DNA from 3 places in the Rahnella sp. 2050 genome. Region 1 is predicted to be linked to each of the others. Evidence: predicted binding sites of a transcription regulator. Region 1 holds the regulator's gene; each other region holds the start of a gene.
What was found. Region 1 encodes PurR, which represses purine synthesis genes. Its sites were predicted from a motif close to CANGCAAACGTTTGCNTG; they were not measured.
Positions count from the first base shown of each region.

Region 2: a site for PurR is predicted at 2,808-2,825, ahead of purT (formate-dependent phosphoribosylglycinamide formyltransferase). Genes of this name have one in related genera too.
Region 3: a site for PurR is predicted at 2,838-2,855, ahead of serA (phosphoglycerate dehydrogenase). Genes of this name have one in related genera too.

Region 1 covers NZ_JBEPKE010000006.1:191,482-198,732, forward strand. Annotated here, with positions in the region: gene punC (purine nucleoside transporter PunC) at 1-1,004, opposite strand, end outside; gene punR (DNA-binding transcriptional activator PunR) at 1,141-2,046, shown strand; gene purR (HTH-type transcriptional repressor PurR) at 2,083-3,108, opposite strand; gene cydH (cytochrome bd-I oxidase subunit CydH) at 3,442-3,531, shown strand; gene ABIC79_RS20645 (C40 family peptidase) at 3,697-4,596, opposite strand; gene ABIC79_RS20650 (hypothetical protein) at 4,950-5,078, shown strand; gene ABIC79_RS20655 (Grx4 family monothiol glutaredoxin) at 5,059-5,418, shown strand; gene rnt (ribonuclease T) at 5,494-6,210, opposite strand; gene gloA (lactoylglutathione lyase) at 6,303-6,710, opposite strand; gene ABIC79_RS20670 (alkene reductase) at 6,872-7,251, opposite strand, start outside.
Region 2 covers NZ_JBEPKE010000006.1:36,227-43,477, forward strand. Annotated here, with positions in the region: gene pabB (aminodeoxychorismate synthase component 1) at 1-1,125, opposite strand, end outside; gene ABIC79_RS19935 (YoaH family protein) at 1,287-1,469, shown strand; gene purT (formate-dependent phosphoribosylglycinamide formyltransferase) at 1,560-2,738, opposite strand; gene dbpA (ATP-dependent RNA helicase DbpA) at 2,989-4,371, shown strand; gene yebF (protein YebF) at 4,533-4,898, shown strand; gene ABIC79_RS19955 (S9 family peptidase) at 5,030-7,069, shown strand.
Region 3 covers NZ_JBEPKE010000002.1:700,542-707,792, reverse strand. Annotated here, with positions in the region: gene ABIC79_RS10450 (5-formyltetrahydrofolate cyclo-ligase) at 1-522, shown strand, start outside; gene asr (acid resistance repetitive basic protein Asr) at 794-1,204, shown strand; gene ydgU (small membrane protein YdgU) at 1,321-1,404, shown strand; gene serA (phosphoglycerate dehydrogenase) at 1,516-2,754, opposite strand; gene rpiA (ribose-5-phosphate isomerase RpiA) at 3,105-3,767, opposite strand; gene ABIC79_RS10430 (LysR family transcriptional regulator ArgP) at 3,995-4,897, shown strand; gene ABIC79_RS10425 (LysR family transcriptional regulator) at 4,926-5,834, opposite strand; gene ABIC79_RS10420 (SDR family oxidoreductase) at 5,941-6,783, shown strand; gene ABIC79_RS10415 (oxidative stress defense protein) at 6,841-7,251, opposite strand, start outside.

The DNA of each region.
Region 1 (7,251 bases):
AATGCTGCCGCCTTGCCTGTATTAGCAGGAAACGGCATTAATGCATTTGCGACAACAATTGGGTAGGTTGCACCATTCACCAAAGCCATCAGACAGAAAGGGATCAGCAGGCTAATCAGCCCGGCATCCGTGAACATGGCAACACAGAACAAAGTCACCATACTGACGCCGTAACCCGCCAGTAACCATGGCAGAATTTTATTACCGTCCAGCTTGCTGATCACAACACGGCAACCAAAACCACCAAGCAGGAAAGCAATAGTCTGCGGGACATAGCTCAGCCCGATGGCACCGGGTGAATAACCCATGTCGCTCAGGATAAACGGTGAACCCGTTAACCACGCAAAGAATCCGGCTGAACAGGCGGCATAAATCATGACATTCCCGCTGTAAACAGGCGATTTCAGTAACGTCGCAAACCCTGTTTTATCAGCCTTCGCTTGTTTTGCCGGTTTATTCTCACGCAGAGTCAGCGTCGTCAGCACCAGGACGACGGCGACTGCGGTCAGCAGAGCAAAAATGGCTTCCCAGTCAAAATGATTGAGTACCCACGCACCAAGTAATGGTGCCAGTGCCGGAGAAAGAGCCACTAACGGCATAATGCTGGCGAAGGTTTTTTTCGCCACATCGGCAGAGAAACGGTCAACAACGATTGCCTGCCAGGTGACTGCGGCGGCACAAACGCCCATCGCCTGTAAGAAGCGCAGGGCCAGAAGGGCGCGTACATTCTCAACCCAGATAACGCCCAGACAACCGACCGCAAACAGTGTCAGACCAAGAAGCAATACCGGTTTACGGCCGATCCTGTCTGACAACGGCCCCCATAACAACTGACCGAGAGCAAATCCGCCGAGAAAAATGCTCAGACTTGCGCTGATCATCCCGGGGCTGGTCATCAGACTGGTTTGCATGGCGCTGAACGCAGGCAGATACATATCAGTGGCTAAAAAGCCCAGCATGCTCAGTCCCGCGAGATAGAGCATAAATCCAAAGGAGGGTTTCATTATCGTCTCATTAATTTATTTATTGCAGATGATGTGATGCAGATTACATACCGGAGGCGGAGTTTAACGCTTTGATAACAGGCTTGTGAAACGCTAATATTTGCACTCTGCTATCAAAAATATTGAAGGCTGAATTATGTGGTCAGAATACGCCCTTGAAGTGGTAGATGCCGTGGCAAGAACAGGTAGTTTTAGTGCGGCAGCGCAAGATTTGCACCGCGTACCTTCTGCTATCAGCTATACCGTCCGTCAGCTTGAGCAGTGGCTGGCCGTGCCGTTGTTTGAACGTCGCCATCGTGACGTGGTACTGACGCCTGCGGGAAAGGTTTTTGTCGATGAAGCGCGGATTCTGACAAAAAAAATGATAGCCACGCGCCGGCAGTGTCAGCAGGTGGCGAACGGCTGGCGCGGCGAATTACGTGTGGCGGTTGACCGGATTGTAAAACCCGCACGGACACGGCGTCTGGTGCTCGATTTCTACCGCCATTTTGCGGACACCGAACTCATTATTCACTCAGAAGTGTTTAATGGTGTCTGGGATGCGCTGGTTGACGGGCGGGCAGACGTGGCGATCGGTGCTACACGCGCGATACCGGTTGGCGGGGGCTTCAGTTTTCGTGACATGGGATTTATGGACTGGCATTGCGTCGTCAGCCCGCAACATCCGCTGGCTCAGTTATCCGGCGCGCTGAATGATGATGAGTTGCGGCCTTATCCTGCACTCTGTCTGGAAGACACCTCCCGGACATTGCCTAAGCGGGATACATGGACGCTTGATAACCAGCGGCGGCTGGTCGTGCCAGACTGGACCTGTGCGCTGGAATGCCTGACCGAAGGCTTATGCGTGGGTATGATGCCGGTTCATCGCGTCACGCCGTGGATAGAACAGAAAAAGTTGCAGGTGCTGACGCTGGAAAATACGTTTCCCGACAGCCCGTGTTGCCTGACGTGGGATCAAAGCAATCCGTCACCCTCGCTGGCCTGGTTGCTGGAATATATGGGCGATACAGAAACCATGAATCAGGAATGGCTGCGTGATTAGAAAAAAACGCCTGCATCTGCAGGCGTTCGATATCTGTTAACGGCGGTAATCGCGGTACGGACCATCGGCTACGGAACGGCGTTCGACCAGTTTCGGATGCACCTCAATGGTCTGAGACTCTTCACGCTTACTGACAATTCTGTCCAGCAACATGGTAAAGGCCATTTCACCCAGACGTTCTTTCGGCTGATGCACGGTTGTCAGCGCGGGGGAGAAGTAACGGGCGTTACGCACATTGTCGTAACCGATTACGGAAATATCCTGAGGGACGCGCAGGCCCAGTTCGTCTGCGGCACAGATTGCGCCCATTGCCATCACATCGCCGCCACAAAATACGGCAGTCGGGCGGTGCTTCTGCATCAGAATTTTATGCATCGCCTGATAGCCCGATTCCGGCTCGAAATCGCCCTGAACCACCCATTCGTCACGCAGCGGAATATTGGCTTCAGTCAGTGCTTTCACAAAACCCTGGAAGCGGCCACCGCCGGTATTACGTGCCAGTTGGCCCGGGATCACCCCAATATCACGATGACCGCGTTCAATCAGATAACGCCCGGCCATGTAACCCCCTTCGAAAGCATTATCAATAATGCTGTCGGTGAAGTTCTTACGCGCTTCGCCCCAGTCCATGACCACCATTGGGATCGAACGGTGCTCCTCGAGCATATTGAGCAACTCATCAGGATATTCCGCGCACATCACCAGCAAGCCATCGACGCGTTTTTGCGCCAGCATTTGCAGGTAGGCTTGTTGTTTTTCCAGATTATTATGCGAGTTACACAAAATCAGCGTATAGCCTTTGGAGAAGCAGCTGTTTTCTACGGCTTCAATCACTTCGGCAAAATAGGGCGCTTCGCTGGAGGTGGCAAGCAGACCGATCGTTTTGGTGTTATTGACCTTCAGACTGCGGGCTACAGCACTCGGCGAGTAATGTAACTCTTTGATTGCAAGGAGAACCGCTTCTTTGGTTTCTTCGGCGACGAAACGTGTTTTATTGATGACGTGCGACACGGTTGTAGTGGAAACGCCAGCGCGCTTTGCGACATCTTTAATCGTTGCCATGTAAACAATGACTCCTGAACTCACGTGTTTCAGCACGTTAGCATTATGTTAATCGTTTGCTTGCGTGGATCTCACTGCTGGCTTCTAAAAGGGCAGTGAAATCGTTGGGTGGATTCTTCAGAATGAGGCGTGAAATGCTCTCGGGTGAAATCAACCGGCACACAGGCGTGTTAACCGACAATTTTCTCTTATAATGCAGGAAAGTGGAAGTAAAATTCTCAGGGATACATTGTCATTCAGCACAAGATTTTAAATGTTAATTATGCGAAAATGCGTTGGCACACAATTAGTGTGGCTTAAAAAATGCCACAATTTGATCCGAAAGGGGGTTTGATGGACAGCAACCTGAAATTATCGTTGATCACCACGGTATGCGCTTTGCTTATGATTATCGCTTTCAGCTTCACTGCGGTGATGAACTGATTCAGTAAGTGAACCGCCATAAAAAAGGGCGATTCCTGTTACAGGAATCGCCCTTTTCAATTTTACGCAGTGGCCGTTACCGCCGATACTCTTCCCTGCAGAAACTCTTCGTTAAATGCTATTCAATGGCTGATTAGCGAAACTTCAGACTTAACGAATTGTTTATTATCGGATCGTTTTCGGCGTCATTACCCGGCGTGCACCCACATAATGATCTTGCCAGTAATCGTCGCCGAGAGAGGTGATTTTAATGTCTTCGCCCGTTCTTGGAGACTGAATAAACTTGCCGTTCCCCACGTAAACACCAACATGGTCTGCTGCGCCGCGGTTATTGATTCTGAAGAACACCAGATCACCGCTTTCAAGTTCGCCGCGTTTAACCGGAGCCGCATCGCGCAGGTGATACATTTCATTCGCTGTGCGTGGCATTTTAATACGGATCAAATCTTTGTAGGCGTAATAGACTAAGCCGCTGCAATCAAAACCGGTATTCGGCGAGGTTCCGCCCCAGCGATACGGTTTTCCTACCTGATGCATCAGTTTGGTCATCGCCGTTTGCTGGGCATGCTGATAGCGTTTTTTATGCGTTGCACTTAGCGTAATCGGTTTGCTGTCTTCTTCGGGCTTTTTACCTTTACGGTGCCGGCCATACGCTTCTTTTTTACTGACCCTTTCCGTGCTGTTTTTCGCGAGTGAACGGGTTTTGGCGTGTTTCACTGTTTTGCTTTCGGCCCGCGTGGTCTTCAGTGTCTTTTCTTTTTTACTTTCGGCCCGGGTCGTTTTGACACTTTTCTCCGTCGTGGTCTTTCGTTTAGCCAGTTCGGTACTTTTAACTTTCTTCTTCGAATTCTTGTCCTGAATTTTTTGTTCTGTCACTGGCGCGATTTTAGTTTTTTTACTGGTTTTCGCGGCCACCGTTTTTCGCTTTCGCCGTTCTTCAGGTGCAGCCTGATTAACATGGCTTTTACGCTGATCGGCAGAAACACGTGTCTGCGGCGATGCATGTGCCATATTCAGAAATAGCTGGGTAAAGAGCAGCACAAAAAGCGTGAACAGTAAGCGCATAGCTTCGTTACCATGAGTGGTAGGTTAAACATCAGGGATGTCAGAGTATTGCCTAAAAGAACCTGACAAAAAAGCACGAATTGACTCGATTCTAGATCATATTGTGAGAAAAAGTTAATGGCTTTTTTTATGTCGAAATAACCGCCATTTTTAGTCAAAAAAATAACCACTTTTCATGGTGTTAATATTTAAGTTAAAGAATGGAATTTTGCAAATCTGGCGTTATCGGTGAACGCCAAAAATGTTATTCTCAATGAATGTTTAAAGATGTGAGCCTGAGCGCACACATTAAAGATTGTTAAACAAAATGCCAGTATTGAGAAAGACCCCACAAAAAATGGCGTTTTTATCTGATGGCTGCCATCGTTACAATAGAAGGTATTGTGATTGCGCACCGTCTCTTTATGCTGCGCGTGAAGAGTAATGATCGTGACAGCCTGTACCGGCTTGAGGAAGCAAGAAATGACCACTCCAACAATTGAAAAAATTCAGAAGCAAGTTTCTGAAAACCCGATTCTGCTGTACATGAAAGGTTCGCCAAAACTGCCAAGCTGCGGTTTCTCCGCTCAGGCTGTTCAGGCGCTTTCAGCCTGTGGCGAGCGTTTCGCTTACGTGGATATCCTGCAGAACCCGGACATCCGTGCTGAGATGCCAAAATTTGCTAACTGGCCAACGTTCCCGCAACTGTGGGTTGACGGTGAACTGGTTGGCGGCTGCGACATCGTGGTTGAGATGTTCCAGCGCGGCGAACTGCAGCAGTTGATCAAAGAAACCGCTGAGAAATACAAATCTTCTGAAGAGAGTAATACGACAGAAGACTAACGGTTTTTCGGCCGGAAAGTAAAAAGAGCGACATGATGTCGCTCTTTTTTTGTCTTCAGTTCGGTGCAAAAGTTGTTATTGCTGATTTTCTTCCGATGCTGTTTCGTCTTCGACTTCTTCGTCTGAAAGCGCCAGAGGCCAGCCGCCTAAGCGTTTCCAGCGGTTGACCAGCTCGCAGAACAACTCGGCTGTGCGCTCGGTGTCATACAACGCAGAATGTGCCTGGCTGCTGTCAAAGACGATGCCCGCGCTGATACAGGCTTTTGCCAGCACCGTTTGCCCAAGCACCAGCCCGCTTAATGCGGCGGTATCAAACGTGGCAAAAGGGTGGAACGGATTACGTTTCAGTCCGGCACGTTCAGCCGCTGCCATCAGGAAGCTGTGATCAAAATTGGCGTTGTGCGCCACGATGATCGCGCGGTTACAGTTTTGCTCTTTCATCCCTTTACGGATGACTTTGAAAATCTCGTGCAGGGCTTCATATTCACTGACTGCACCGCGTAACGGATTGGTCGGATCGATACCGTTAAACGCCAGGGCTTCCGGCACCAGTATCGCGCCTTCAAAGGGCTCGACGTGGAAATGCACGGTCTCATCGCTTTGCAGCCAGCCGTCCTCATCCATCTTCAGGGTGATGGCTGCAATTTCCAGCAGCGCATCGGTTTTGGCATTAAATCCGGCGGTTTCTACGTCGATAACCACGGGATAAAAACCACGAAAACGGCCTCTCAGGGCGTTAATGTCACTATTCTCGGCCATTAGTTTCTTATCTTCATCGAATTCAGCACGCATTATGGCAAATTTTGCCGCCACTTGCAGGGTTGTGGCAAAAATGGGTCAATAAAAAAGGGCGCGATTGCGCCCCTGTCAGTGTTCGGGGAAGATTAATTCCCCAGCCCCTGACCTGCGTGTTTGGATTCGATCAGCTCGATTTTATAGCCGTCCGGATCTTCTACAAACGCGATAATGGTAGATCCGCCTTTGACCGGGCCGGCTTCACGGGTCACTTTCCCGCCTGCATTACGGATGTCATCACAGGTTTGCGCGACGTTATCAACGCCCAATGCGATATGACCGTAAGCCGTGCCGATGTCATAGCTGTCGACGCCCCAGTTATAGGTCAGTTCGATCACTGCACCTTCACTTTCTTCGGTATAACCGACGAAAGCCAGAGAGTATTTATATTCAGTGTTTTCGCTGGTACGCAGCAAACGCATACCTAAAACATCGGTATAGAAGCTGATAGCACGTTGCAGATCGCCAACGCGAAGCATGGTGTGGAGTAAACGCATAGGTTCCTCTTTATTTGCAGGATGAGAGTTAACGGGTCAAGCCTAACTGATAGCCGCCGTTTTGTCTGTATTACGGCGACGGCTTGTTGAATGACTGACCAAAAAAAACAGCAGAAGGAGGGCCTCTTCTGCTGCAAGAAGTGAATCACTCTTTTTAATTATTACAGTGTCGGATAATCGGTATAGCCTTGCGCACCGCCGCCGTAGAAAGTTTCCGGTTTAGGTTCGTTGAGAGGCGCATGAGATTTCAGGCGCTCAACCAGATCAGGGTTCGCGATATAGCTGCGGCCAAATGCCACGGCATCGATATAACCTTTTTCGATCAGTTCTTCGCCTTTTTCTGCGGTGTAAGCACCAGCCCCCACAATCACACCCTGATAATGCGCACGGATCACTGCCCGGAATTCTGTGGAGTAAGGTTTGCCGCCAGCCCAGTCCGGTTCGGAGATATGCAGGTAAGCGAGTTTGCGCTTGTTCAGTTCATCGAGCAGGTAGATAGCCGCCTGTTCCTGATCTTCGCCGTTATCCAGCCCGTTGAAGG
Region 2 (7,251 bases), 160 kb from region 1:
CACTTTGGGTGCACCGGTAATGGAGCCACCGGGGAAACAGGCACGCAATAAGGCGCTGGCGTGACAGGTTTCGGGTAACCGGGCGGTGATCGTGCTGACCAGATGATGGACGGCGGGGAAGGGCTCCACAACGAACAGCTCCGGCACCCGCACACTGCCGGGTGTCGCCACGCGGCCGATATCGTTACGCAGCAAATCGACAATCATCAGGTTTTCGGCGCGATCCTTTTCCGATGCCGCCAGTCGTTCTGCCTGCTGCATATCCTCAGTCGGATCTTCGCAGCGCGGCAGCGTTCCCTTAATCGGACGGGTCTGGATCTCAGCGTCTTTCAGCCAGATGAAACGCTCGGGTGAAAGACAGACAACGGCATTTTCCGGCAGACGCAGAAACGCGGAGAAAGGGGCGCGGTTAGCCTGATTGAGGCGCAGGAAAGCCTGCCATTCATCGCCGCTGTATTCTGTCGAAAACCGCTGCGCCAGATTGATCTGATAGCAATCACCACTGTGAATATATTCCTGAATCTTACGGAATTTCTCACCGTATTCTTCGCGGCTCATATTTGCCCGCCACGGCGCATGTAAACGGAAAGGCGCAGGAGAAGGAACAGGTTGGTACTGGGCCAGCCAGCGTAAACGTTCAGAAATGTCACCATGGCAAATCAGCGTCAGGCGCTGTAAATGGTGATCGGCAATCAGCGCCCAGTCATAAATCCCTGCCGCCATATCCGGCAGGTCAATATCCCGTGCTGCAGTTTCAGGCAATGTTTCTATCCTGCGCCCCAGGTCATAACCGAACAAACCCAGTGCGCCGCCCAGAAAAGGAAAATCCGCTGAACTTTCTGCCTGTAAACCGGCCACTGCCATTTGCTCTTCCAGTAAAGCAAACGGATCTTCAGTCCGGGTTTCGGCCATGCCGTTGTGCTCAATCTGCGTTAGCTTGCCACGTGTGGTCAGCGTGATCAGCGGATCGGCCACCAGAATATCGAAACGATTATGCTGGTGCTGTGCCGAACCTGAATGCAGTAACATCGCCCACGGCAAAGCAGAAAGCGGCGCGAACCGTTCAGTTATTGCATCGGGTTGATAAGGTAATGAATGGAAAACAACGGGTTGGGCGAATGGCATGACGGGTATGAGTTTCTCTGGCGCAGTGACTATTTTTCAGGATCCTAACACAGATCGGGCTGCCTGAAAGCAGCGCAGGCGATTTGCGTGAATAAGGCGTATACTGTGCAACCCCGCACTGCGCGGGCTTTTTATTATCACCCGTACAACAGGACACTCCCATGCTGACAGGTATGCCTTCATTATCACATCACGAACAAGAACAGGCCGCCGATCGTATCCGCCAGTTAATGGAAAACGGCATGAGCAGCGGCGAAGCCATTGCGACCGTTGCAGAAGAAATCCGCGAAACGCATAAAGGTGACCGTGTGACCGTCATTTTTGATGACGAAGACGACGAATAAAACGTTGCTCCGCAGTTTCCCTTTGCTGCAAAGAAAAACCGGACTCTTTTCAGGCGTCCGGTTTTTTTTCATCTCAGCGTCAGGAATGGATTAGCCTTTAACCACCACTGCAGCCGCTGCCTGTTTGGCCTGTTCCACGGCGTCTTCAACGTTGTCCGCCGTCGCCAGCGCTACGCCAAGGCGGCGCTTACCACTGATTTCCGGCTTACCGAACAGACGGATCTGGTTGTAACCGGTCAGTGCGTTTTCCAGGCCCGTAAACGTCACGTTGTTGCTGGTCAGTTCCGGCAGGATCACGGCAGAAGCGGAAGGGCCGAACTGGCGGATATTGCCCACCGGCAGACCGAGGAATGCGCGCACATGCAGGGCGAACTCTGATAAATCCTGAGAAATCAGCGTTACCATCCCGGTGTCGTGCGGGCGAGGTGACACTTCGCTGAAGATCACTTCATCACCACAAACAAACAGTTCAACGCCAAACAGGCCTTTACCGCCCAACGCTTTCACCACTTTCTCTGCGATGTCTTTGGCGCGCTGCAATGCAAGGTCTGTCATCTGCTGTGGCTGCCAGGATTCGCGGTAATCACCGTCTTCCTGACGGTGTCCGATTGGCGCACAGAAATGAATACCATCAACGGCGCTGATCGTCAGCAGGGTGATTTCAAAATCAAACTTCACCAGACCTTCAACGATGACACGTCCGCCGCCAGCACGGCCACCTTGCTGGGCATAATCCCATGCCGCCTGTAACTGATCGGCACTGCGGATCAGGCTCTGACCTTTACCGGAAGAGCTCATCACCGGTTTGATAATGCACGGATAGCCGATGGCGTCGATCGCCTCACGGAAAGCCGCTTCATCATCGGCAAACTGATAAGTGGAAGTAGGCAGCTTCAGCGTTTCGGCAGCCAGACGACGGATGCCTTCGCGGTTCATGGTCAGGCGTGTCGCTTCAGCACAAGGCACGACGTTGTGACCCTGTTTTTCCAGCTCGACCAGCATGCTGGTGGCAATCGCTTCGATTTCCGGCACGATAAAATCAGGGTGTTCGCTTTCGATAACCTGTTTCAGTGCATCGCCATCCAGCATGTTAATGACATGGCTGCGATGGGCGACCTGCATCGCGGGTGCATCGGCGTAGCGATCAACGGCGATCACTTCCAGACCCAGTCGCTGGCATTCAATCGCCACTTCTTTGCCCAGTTCGCCGGAGCCTAATAACATGACGCGGGTGGCGCCAGTGCGCAGTGCAGTACCAATGGTTAACATAGCTTCGTACCCAGATCTGTGTGAAGGAAAATAGGAATTTCGGCGCGCAGTATATCTGAAATTATTGTCGACGAAAACGATTGCGCAGTGCTGTTGATAAATTTAAGCGGGAATAAAAGCAGGATTTTTTCAGCCTGTTTTCTGCCGTTTAAGGCAGTCTGCGGGCGTCTCTGTTATCATTTACTCAAACCATGGCGTCAGGCTTCCTGCCGCTGTCCCGATTTTTGCCTCACATAAAGAGTTATCGCCCTTGAGCACGCATTCCTTTTCTGCCCTGACATTACCCGTTGAGCAACTTTCTAACCTGAATGAACTGGGTTACACCGAAATGACCCCGATTCAGGAAGCGTCGTTGCCTGCCATCCTGCTGGGTCAGGACGTCCGCGCCAAAGCCAAAACCGGCAGCGGTAAAACAGCCGCTTTCGGTATCGGTTTACTGAACAGCATTACCGTTTCACAGTTCGTCGCTCAGGCGCTGGTATTGTGTCCGACCCGCGAACTGGCCGATCAGGTCAGCAAAGAATTACGCCGTCTGGCGCGTTTTACCCAAAACATCAAAATTCTGACCCTGTGCGGTGGCCAGGCAATCGGGCCACAGCTTGAATCGCTGGTCCATCCGCCGCACATTGTGGTGGGTACGCCGGGCCGTATTCAAGAGCATCTGCGTAAAGGCACGCTGAAACTGGACGAACTGAAAGTACTGGTGCTGGATGAAGCGGACCGCATGCTGGATATGGGCTTTAGCGAAGATATCGAAGATGTCGTCAGTTATACGCCGCAGGATCGCCAGACGCTGCTGTTCTCCGCGACGTATCCGGACGGCATTGAGCGCATCAGTTCTAAATTTCAGCGTCAGCCGCTGAAGGTAGAAATCGAAGGCGAAGATGACATTGCTGATATCAGGCAGATTTTCATCGAAGCCGACAAACATCAGCGCTTATCGCTGCTGGCCGCGGTGCTGTATCAGTATCAGCCGACTTCCTGTGTGGTGTTCTGTAACACCAAACGTGACTGTCAGGATGTTTGTGATGACCTGAAGGCGAAAGGCATCAGTGCGCTGGCGCTGAACGGCGACCTCGAGCAGCGTGACCGCGACCGCGTACTGGTGCGTTTCTCCAACGGCAGTTGCCGCGTACTGGTGGCGACAGATGTTGCGGCACGCGGGCTGGACATTAAACAGCTCGGCCTGGTCATTAATTACGAGCTGTCTTTCGACCCGGAAGTTCACGTTCACCGCGTGGGCCGTACCGGTCGTGCGGGCACCAGTGGCCTGGCCGTCAGCCTCGTGACACCGCAGGAAATGCCGCGTGTAACGGCGCTGGAAGATTACACCCGCCAGCGGTTTACCTGGCAGCCTGCAGCGCAGGCACTGGCCGCCGCCCCGGTGGCGCTTGATCCTGAAATGGCAACGTTATGCATCGATGGCGGCCGTAAAGCCAAAATCCGTCCCGGCGATATTCTGGGCGCGCTGACCGGTGACGCCGGGCTGACCGCAGCTGAAGTTGGTAAAATCGATATGTTCCCGGTTCATGCTTATGTGGCGATTCGTCAGAAGAGCGCTAAGAAAGCGCTGCAACGTTTGCAGGAAGGGAAAATTAAAGGCAAGAATTGCAAAGCCATTATCTTGCGTTAACCGGGTTTATTATCGCTTTGCATTGGTCGTCTTATTGTTAATGTTGTGTTATTGCCTTGTTGAGGATTATATTATCTAACGCAAGCGATGACCTTGCCTTATGTAGGGATATTGTCCGGCAAGGTCAACTGAATGAACGACAAAGACTGGGAAGACGAACGATGAAAAAGATAATCTTGGGCGTTTTGATGGCCGTTGCAGGAATGAGTGGTCTGAGCCAGGTTGCACAGGCCGATGAGCCTGAAGTGAGAACGGCAACGGTAACACCCTGTTCCACGGCCACAAAAGATGAAGTGGCAGCACTGGTTAAACGTGATTTCCTGCAAAACCGTATTCCGCGCTGGGATGCAGATAAAAAAGTGCTCGGCACTTCTACACCGGTCGCGTGGGTGGTGACTGACAGCATCAGCGGCAATAACGCCAGATGGAATATCCCGCTAAAAGTGCGCGGTGATCACACTGATAAAACCTATCAGGTGACCCTCAACTGCCAGATCGGCGAAATCAGCTACAGCACGCCGGTATAGCCTTTCTGCACTTCCGATTGCGTCCGTTATTTCTTAGCGGACGCATTATTTCCCTGCATTGACGTCTCTTGGTTTCCCTGCCTAAACCTGTCACTCTTGTCACACCGCAAAGAGGACAAAGAGATCCCGAGATGATGACACCTCCAAAGGCTGAAAAACGCCCGCAAACCCTGAGCGTACACGGCGATGACCGCGTCGATAACTATTACTGGCTGCGTGATGATGACCGCGCCGATCCTCAGGTTCTGGCGTATCTGAGCGCTGAAAACCAATATACCGAACAGGCCATGCAACCGCATCAGGCGCTGCGTGAAACCCTGTATGGCGAAATGGTTGCGCGTATTGCGCAACAGGATCATTCCGTTCCCTACGTGAAACATGGCTATCGTTATCAGACCCGCTATGAACCGGGCAACGAATACGCCCTTTATCTGCGTCAGCCCGCAGCGGAACATGAAAACTGGAGCACGCTGATTGATGGCAATGAACGTGCCAGAGACAGCGAATTTTACACGCTGGGCGGTCTGGATATCAGCCCTGATAACAAACTGATGGCCGTGGCGGAAGACTTTCTTTCGCGCCGTCAGTACGACATCCGCATCAAAAAACTTGATGACGAAACCTGGACTGACGATCTGCTGAAAAACACCTCCGGCAGCAGCGAATGGGCGAACGATTCTCAGACACTGTATTACGTGCGCAAACACAAGAAAACGTTGCTGCCGTATCAGGTTTATCGCCACGTGGTCGGCACTGATCCTAAGACCGACACGCTGGTGTATGAAGAGAAAGACGACACGTTTTACGTCGGGCTGGATAAAACCACGTCTGAAAAATACATTCTGATCCACCTCGACAGCACCACGACTTCCGAGATCCTGCTGCTGGATGCCGATGATCCGCAGGCAAAACCGCAGGTGTTTCTCTCACGCCGTAAAGATCATGAATACGCTCTCGATCATTACCTCGGGCATTTCTACATCCGCTCCAATAAAGATGGCAAAAACTTCGGACTTTATAAGAGTGCAGATGGCGTGGAAGCAAACTGGCAGACCCTGATTGCGCCGCGTATTGAAGTGATGCTTGAAGGCTTCAGCCTGTTCCGTGACTGGCTGGTGGTGGAAGAACGTCATCAGGGGCTGACGCAATTGCGTCAGATCCACTGGAAAACTGGCGAGGAAAAATCGCTGGCGTTTGACGATCCGACCTATACCACCTGGCTGGCGTACAACCCGGAGCCGGACACCTCATTGCTGCGTTATGGTTATTCTTCCATGACCATGCCGAGCTCGCTGTTTGAACTCGATCTGGATACGCATGACCGTACGCTGCTCAAGCAGCAGGAAGTGAAAGACTTTGATGCGGCAAATTATCGCAGCGAACGTGTCTGGGTTACGGCACGTGACGGCGTGAAAGTCCCGGTGTCACTGGTGTATCGCCGCGAACTGTTTAAGCCGAATGAAAATCCGTTACTGGTTTACGGTTACGGTTCCTATGGCAGCAGTATGGATCCGGCGTTCAGTGGCAGCCGTCTGAGTTTACTCGACAGAGGATTTGTTTTCGTACTGGCGCACATCCGCGGTGGCGCTGAGCTGGGCCAGCAATGGTATGACGATGGCAAACTGTTCAACAAACTCAACACTTTCCATGACTTCATTGATGTGACCAAAGAACTGGTTGCTGAAGGCTACGGTGACGCCGGGCAGGTTTACGCCATGGGCGGCAGTGCAGGCGGTTTGCTGATGGGCGCAATTATTAATCAGGCGCCAGAATTGTATCGCGGCATTGTGGCACAGGTGCCGTTCGTTGACGTGCTGACCACCATGCTTGATGAATCCATTCCACTGACCACCGGTGAATATGACGAGTGGGGCAACCCGAACGACAAAGCGTATTATGACTATATGCTGCAATACAGCCCATATGATCAGGTTCGCGCGCAGGCATATCCGCATATGCTGGTCACCACCGGACTGCATGATTCGCAGGTGCAATACTGGGAGCCGGCAAAATGGGTGGCAAAATTACGCGAGCTTAAAACCGATGATAACCAGTTGCTGATGCATACCGATATGGATTCCGGGCACGGCGGTAAATCCGGACGCTTCAAAGCCTACGAAGATATCGCGCTGGAATATGCCTTTGTGCTGGCGCTGGCAGCGAAGCACTAAATATCACACCTTTCCCCTAAATAATTCGGGTTGCAGCCAATGCCACTGCAGCGCGAAGTAGGACGGGGAGAATAAAAAAAACCCGCTCTCGGCGGGTTTATTCTACGAAGTCCATTGTCAGGCAGAAGCTTTCTTGGCTTTTTTCTCAGCCTTTTTTTCGGCCGGAGTTTTCAGTGGTTTTT
Region 3 (7,251 bases), on a different contig from region 1:
ACCGCTGAACAGCAAACTCATTTTGCGCTGCAGGCTGCAGAACGCGTTGCAACCCATCCGAAAATTCAGTCCGCCAGTTCAGTCTCCCTGTTTCTGTCCTTTGATGGTGAGCTGGATACCGCACCGTTGATCGCCCGTTTGTGGAACGAAGGCAAACAGCTTTGTCTGCCAGTGCTGCACCCTTTCTCGCCGGGTAATCTGCTTTTTCTGCGTTATACGCCCGATACGACGCTGGTGCGCAACCGGCTCAACATTCTTGAGCCACAACTGGATGTCACGCAGGTGATCCCACTGGCGCAGCTTGATATCATCCTGACACCGCTGGTGGCGTTCGACAGTGCGGGGCAACGTTTAGGTATGGGTGGTGGCTTTTATGACCGCACACTTGAGCGCTGGAAAGAAGGCGGGCCGTATCCGATCGGATTAGCGCACGATTGTCAGCATGTCGATGCTTTACCGGTGGAACACTGGGATGTGCCTTTACCTGAGGTCATCACGCCTGGAAAAGTGTGGAGATGGTGATGCCAGACGATATAAATCCACGGTAAGCAGAGTGCCAGCCAGAAATAGAAAGCACACCTCATAAGTATGTTGTAACTAAGCTTGAAATCCGCACGTCTCCCTCGCTTTTTAAAAACCCAACCAATTGAAATTAATAATACTTTCTCTTTATACATACCGTTACATGCCGAAACCAATCACTCACGGACAGCAAGGTTTGTCACGCCTATTATTCTCACATCGGCCCCGCAGTGGGGTAGACACACAAACCAAGATCCCTGAGGAATTAAAGATGAAAAAAGTATTAGCTCTGGTTGTAGCCGCTGCAATGGGCCTGTCTTCTGTCGCTTTCGCTGCTGAAACTACCGCAACGCCGGCACCTGCTGCTACCACAACCACCGCAGCTCCGGCTCATGCCACTAAGCATAAAGCACACAAGAAACCTGTTCAGAAAGCGCAAGCTGCCAAGAAACACAAAAAAGCCGCTAAAAAAGCGCCAGTCGCTCAGAAGGCGCAGGCGGCTAAGAAACACGTGAAACACGCTAAAAAAGCGGCTCCTGTTGCTCAGAAAGCGCAGGCGGCTAAGAAGCACGTGAAACACGCTAAGAAAGCTGCTCCTGTTGCTCAGAAGGCGCAGGCGGCTAAAAAGCACGTGAAACATGCTAAGAAAGCTGCTCCGGCTAAAGCAACTCCGGCAGCATAAGAAGTCACTAAGAAGTCTTTGTGAACGAATCTGTTCACTCTTATCAAGACTGAAAAATTTAACACCCGGTTCGCCGGGTGTTTTTTTCTCCGTTTTCTGCCCTGAGGTACTGACAGATGATGCTGCGCCGCTACCTGTTCGAAATCACTTTTTCATCAATGATCCTCTGCGGTCTGATTACCCTGTCCTTTTACTTCTGACGTTTTGATCCCCCCTTTATTCCCTCTGCAGACATTTTTTAACGCCCTGATGCCATAAAACAAAAAACCGCCTTTCGGCGGTTGGTATTTTGTCTGTTTCAGAAAGGCTTATCAGTAAAGCAAACGGGCACGAATGGTTCCCGGAATCGCCTTCATCAGTTGCAGCGCGGTAGTCAGCGTATTGATATCCGTTTCCGCATCAATCACCACATAACCGATTTCTGGGCTGGTTTGCAGGTACTGCGCAGCAATGTTGATACCCTGTTCCGCAAAAATCTGGTTGATGCTGGTCAGCACACCCGGACGATTTTCGTGGATATGCAGCAGACGGCTGGCTTTCTCGGTGTGCGCTGGCAGAGACGCTTCCGGGAAGTTGACCGCTGACAGTGTAGAACCGTTGTCAGAGTATTTCGCCAGTTTGCCTGCCACTTCGAGGCCGATACCTTCCTGCGCTTCCATCGTTGAACCGCCGATATGCGGCGTCAGCAGCACGTTGTCAAATTCACACAGCGGAGAATTGAACGGGTCACTGTTAGTCGCCGGTTCTTCCGGGAAAACGTCGATAGCCGCACCGGAAAGATGTTTGTTACGCAGCGCATTGCACAGAGCAGGAATGTCGATGACCGTACCGCGTGAGGCGTTGATTAACAACGCGCCCGGCTTCATCTGCGCCAGTTGCAACTCGGAGATCATGTCTTTGGTTCCGGCTGTTTCCGGCACATGCAGCGTGACCACGTCGCTGGTATTGAGCAATTCTTCCAGTGTGGCAATCGGCTGCGCGTTGCCCAAAGGCAGTTTGCTTTCGATGTCATAATAGAAGACGCGCATCCCCAGGCTTTCCGCCAGGATCCCCAGTTGCGTACCAATGTGGCCGTAACCGATAATGCCCAGACGCTTGCCGCGCGCTTCGAACGAGCCGACGGCTAATTTGTTCCAGACACCACGGTGCGCCTTGGCGTTAGCTTCAGGAATGCCACGCATCATCAGCAGCATTTCGCCCAGCACCATTTCGGCAACCGAACGGGTGTTGGAGAAGGGTGCGTTAAAGACCGGAATACCGCGACGGGTCGCAGCTTTCAGATCTACCTGATTGGTGCCGATACAGAAACACCCAACAGCCACCAGTTTTTCTGCTGCCTGGAACACTTCTTCAGTCAGCTGAGTACGCGATCGGAGTCCAACAAAGTGCGCATCACGGATCGATTCTTTCAGCGATTGCGTGTCTAAAGCACCTTTGTGAAATTCAATATTGGTGTAACCCGCGGCACGGAGTGTATCAACCGCACTTTGGTGGACGCCTTCCACTAACAAAAATTTAATCTTGTCTTTCTCAAGTGATACTTTTGCCATTTCCCGACCCTATATTTTTCTGGCTGAATTCGAACTGCAAGATGACTGCTCACAGTCAACATAACAAAAAATCCGCCATCATCAATACAAACGATTGCCTGCCCCCCAGCAGAAGGCTCAGCACGCCTGCCGGTTTTTAGCATTTCATGCTGGTTCAATTTTACTGTGCCAGACGTTCAGGAGGAGAAATACAGAAATGTGACATAAGTCACCAAATTAAAGCCTTTGAAGAAAAGATGATTCAGTCAGAAAATTATCATCTTCATAACATTGCGTTATGACAGCGCAATGACGAGGCTTAGGCTGGCTGCCTTGCCCTAAAGCAGCCAGATCTTCTGCTTATATTCTGATTACTTCAGTTTGACGGTTTTGACACCTTCAGAAGTCCCGACCAGCGCCACGTCAGCACCCCGGTTGGCGAACAGGCCGACAGTCACAACACCGGCAATACTGTTGATCTTATTTTCCATCGCGACGGCATCAAGAATGTTCAGGTTATGCACATCAAGGATCACATTGCCATTGTCTGTCAGCACATTCTGGCGGTATTCCGGCAGGCCGCCGAGTTTAACCAGTTCACGCGCAACATAAGAGCGCGCCATTGGGATCACTTCCACCGGCAGCGGGAATTTACCCAGCACATCAACCTGCTTGGAAGCATCCACGATACAGATGAATTTTTTGGCAATCGCGGCAATGATTTTTTCGCGGGTCAGCGCAGCGCCCCCCCCTTTGATCATCTGCATCGAGCCGTTGATTTCATCCGCGCCATCGACATACACATCCAGCGAATCCACTTCATTGCTGTCGAAAACATGAATACCCAGACTCTTCAGTTTTGCGGTAGAGGCATCGGAGCTTGAAACCGCACCTTCAATCTGGCCTTTGATGGAACCCAGTGCATCAATGAAATGTGCGGCGGTGGATCCGGTACCGACACCGACAATGGTGCCCGGCGTGACGTAATCCAGTGCGGCCCAGCCGACTGCTTTTTTCAATTCTTCCTGCGTCATAATGGCTTCTCTGTCTGATAACACGTAAGTGGCGTGAATAGTTCGGTGGAACGAAGAGTGCCGGTGATTATAAAGCATGTCCCGGCAATTTGGATAAACAACACCGCAGCCAGATCACACTTATTAAGTGCAATTGTGCTGCAAACACAAAGATTTTCCTCACCACAAATCCTGACAATCTGTGGCATAGTGTTCGGATAAAATTAAATCTAAGGGACAGAACTCCGATGAAACGCCCGGACTATAGAACGCTGCAGGCACTGGACGCGGTGATCCGTGAGCGCGGTTTTGAGCGCGCAGCGCAGAAGCTTTGCATCACACAATCGGCCGTCTCTCAGCGCATTAAGCAACTGGAAAATTTGTTCGGCCAGCCGCTGCTGGTTCGTACCGTTCCACCCCGGCCGACTGAACAGGGACAGAAATTACTGGCCTTGTTACATCAGGTGGAATTACTGGAAGAAGAGTGGCTTGGCAGTGACAGCAACAATGAAAGCAATGATACACCTCTGCTGCTTTCACTGGCGGTCAACGCCGACAGTCTGGCAACCTGGCTGTTACCGGCGCTGAAATCAGTGCTGGTTGATTCCCCTATCCGCCTGAATTTACAGGTGGAAGACGAAACGCGCACGCAGGAACGTCTGCGTCGTGGTGAAGTGGTGGGCGCGGTAAGTATTCAACCCCAGCCACTGCCGAGCTGTCTGGTGGATCAGCTTGGTGCGCTGGACTATTTGTTTGTGGGTTCGAAACCTTTTGCTGATCGCTATTTCCCGAACGGCGTTACCCGCTCCGCCTTGCTGAAAGCGCCTGCGGTAGCGTTTGACCATCTGGACGATATGCATCAGGCCTTCCTGCAACAGAACTTCGATTTATCGCCGGGCAGCGTGCCGTGCCACATCGTTAACTCGTCGGAAGCCTTTGTGCAACTGGCCCGTCAGGGCACCACCTGCTGCATGATCCCGCATCTGCAAATCGAGAAAGAGTTGGAAAGCGGCGAGCTGATCGACCTGACGCCCGGCCTGTTCCAGCGCCGTATGCTTTACTGGCACCGTTTTGCGCCCGAAAGCCGCATGATGCGTAAAGTCACCGATGCACTGATCGCCCACGGACATCAGGTGTTGCGTCAGGACTGACAGAATTATCCGGCGTGAAAAGCGGCGTTTAACCGCTTTTCTCCCGGACCATCTCGATCAATGCCCGCAGGCTCGCGGGCACATGCCGGTTGCCCGCGAAGTAGAGAAACAAACCGGGGATTGGCGGGCACCAGTCTTCCAGCACTGCAATCAGCCGCCCTTCTTTCAGCGCAACCTGCGCATAATCTTCAGGAACATACGCGATCCCCAGCCCGTCCTGTGCGGCCTCAATCATCAGCTGCGTATTATCCAGCGTCAGATTTCCCGGCACATCCACCGCCACTTCCTGTCCGCGTTTGTGGAACTCCCAGCGATAGCGTTTTCCGCTGGGCAGGCGCTGACGCAGACACTGATGGCGGGCGAGATCATCCGGCGTTTCAGGGGCGGGATGCGCCGCAAGATAATCCGGCGAAGCCACGGTCAGAAAGCGCATGTCGGGGCTGAGCCGCACAGCGATCATGTCCCGTGGAACCGCTTCTCCCAGCCGGATCCCTGCGTCAAACCCTTCCCCGACAATATCCACCAGCTTTCCTTCCGCCACCAGATCCAGCGCCACACCGGGATAACGTGCCATGAATTGCGGCACAATATTGCGCAACAACAAGCGGATAGCGCCCTCGCTGCCGTTGATACGTAATTCACCCGTCAGCCTCCCCGGCTCGCCTGCTACGTCTTCCAGCGCCGCATCAAGCCCGTTCATCAGCGGATTAATCCGTTTCAGCAGGCGTTCACCCGTTTCGGTCAGTGACACACTGCGCGTCGTGCGGTGCAAAAGGCGTGCGCCAAGACGATCTTCAAGCCCGCGCATAATATGGCTGAGCGAGGATCGGGTAATGCCTAAAAGATCGGCGGCACGGCGGAAACTGCGGTGTTCAGCAACAGCCATAAAGGCCCTGAGTTCTGCCAGGGTCGGTTTGCTCAATAATGGTTTGCTCATTGGTGGGGAATATTCACCTGTTCATGCGGGTTATTGGGTATTAACGCAACAATAGTATTGCCCTACCCTGAATGTCTGGCAACTTCTGCAACAGAGGCATTTGATAATGGCAAAGACATGGTTTATTACCGGCACATCGACCGGCCTTGGACGCCTGCTCACTGAACAGCTACTTGAGCGCGGTGACCGGGTGATCGCCACCGTACGCAAGCCGGGTGCGCTTGACGCCTTACAGGCGATCTATGGCGATCAGTTGCATAGCATCACGCTCGACGTCACAGACACTCCGGCAATCAGAGCAGCCGTTGCCGGAGCATTCGCTAAGATGGGACGTATTGATGTCGTGGTCAGCAATGCCGGTTATGGCCTGTTCGGCGCAGGCGAAGAAACCAGTGACGAACAAATCGACAGGCAGATCGCCACTAACCTGGTGGGTTCGATCCAGCTTATCCGCGCCGTTTTACCCTACCTGCGCGGACAAGGTGGCGGCCGGATTGTGCAGGTTTCATCGGAAGGCGGACAGATCGCTTATCCCAACTTCAGTCTTTATCATGCGACCAAATGGGGGATTGAAGGGTTTGTCGAATCCGTTGCGCAGGAAGTGGCACCGTTTGGCATTGATTTCCTGATCGTGGAACCCGGCCCGACCAGCACAGAATTTGGCGCCGGGCTGGATCATGCCACGCCCTTGCCGTGCTATGAAAAGACACCCGCCGGTGAGGTACGCCGGGCGATTGCATCCGGTGATTTCGCCATTAAAGGTGACGCGGTAAATACTGTCCGGGCGATGATCACCGCTGCCGATGCCGTCAGTCCGCCACTACGTCTGGCGCTGGGCAGTACCGCTTATGCCTCGATCAGCCAGGCGCTGACAGAAAGATTGCGGGTGCTGGAAGCACAGAAACAGGTGACGTTTTCAGCCGATAAAGAAGTCCGACAGGCAACATAAAAGGTCAGAAACAAAAAACCCGCCGGAGCGGGTTTTTTCATTTTTACAGATTCATTCTTACTGAGCCGGAGCCGGGGCTGGTGCAGGTGCAGGTGCCTGAGGCTGCAATTCGAATACCACATCGACCTGATCGTCGAAATGAATACTTTGCTGCTCGTAGGTTTGCGCGACATCGCTCTGCCCTGCGGCTTCGGCGGTTTTATACATACGCGCCACCGGCATCGGCTGGTAGTTAGCAACGTGATAACGAATGCTGTAAACCGGCCCCAGTTTGGTATGGAAACCTTCGGCCAGCGATTTTGCCTGCTGCGTGGCGTTTTCAATCGCTTTCTGACGCGCTTCATCACGGAATTTATCCGGATTGGCGACGCCCAGTTCAACCGCACGCACTTCATTCAGGCCGGATTTCAGCGCGCCATCCAGCAGTTCATTCAGCTTGTCGAGCTGACGCAAAGTTACCTGAACCTG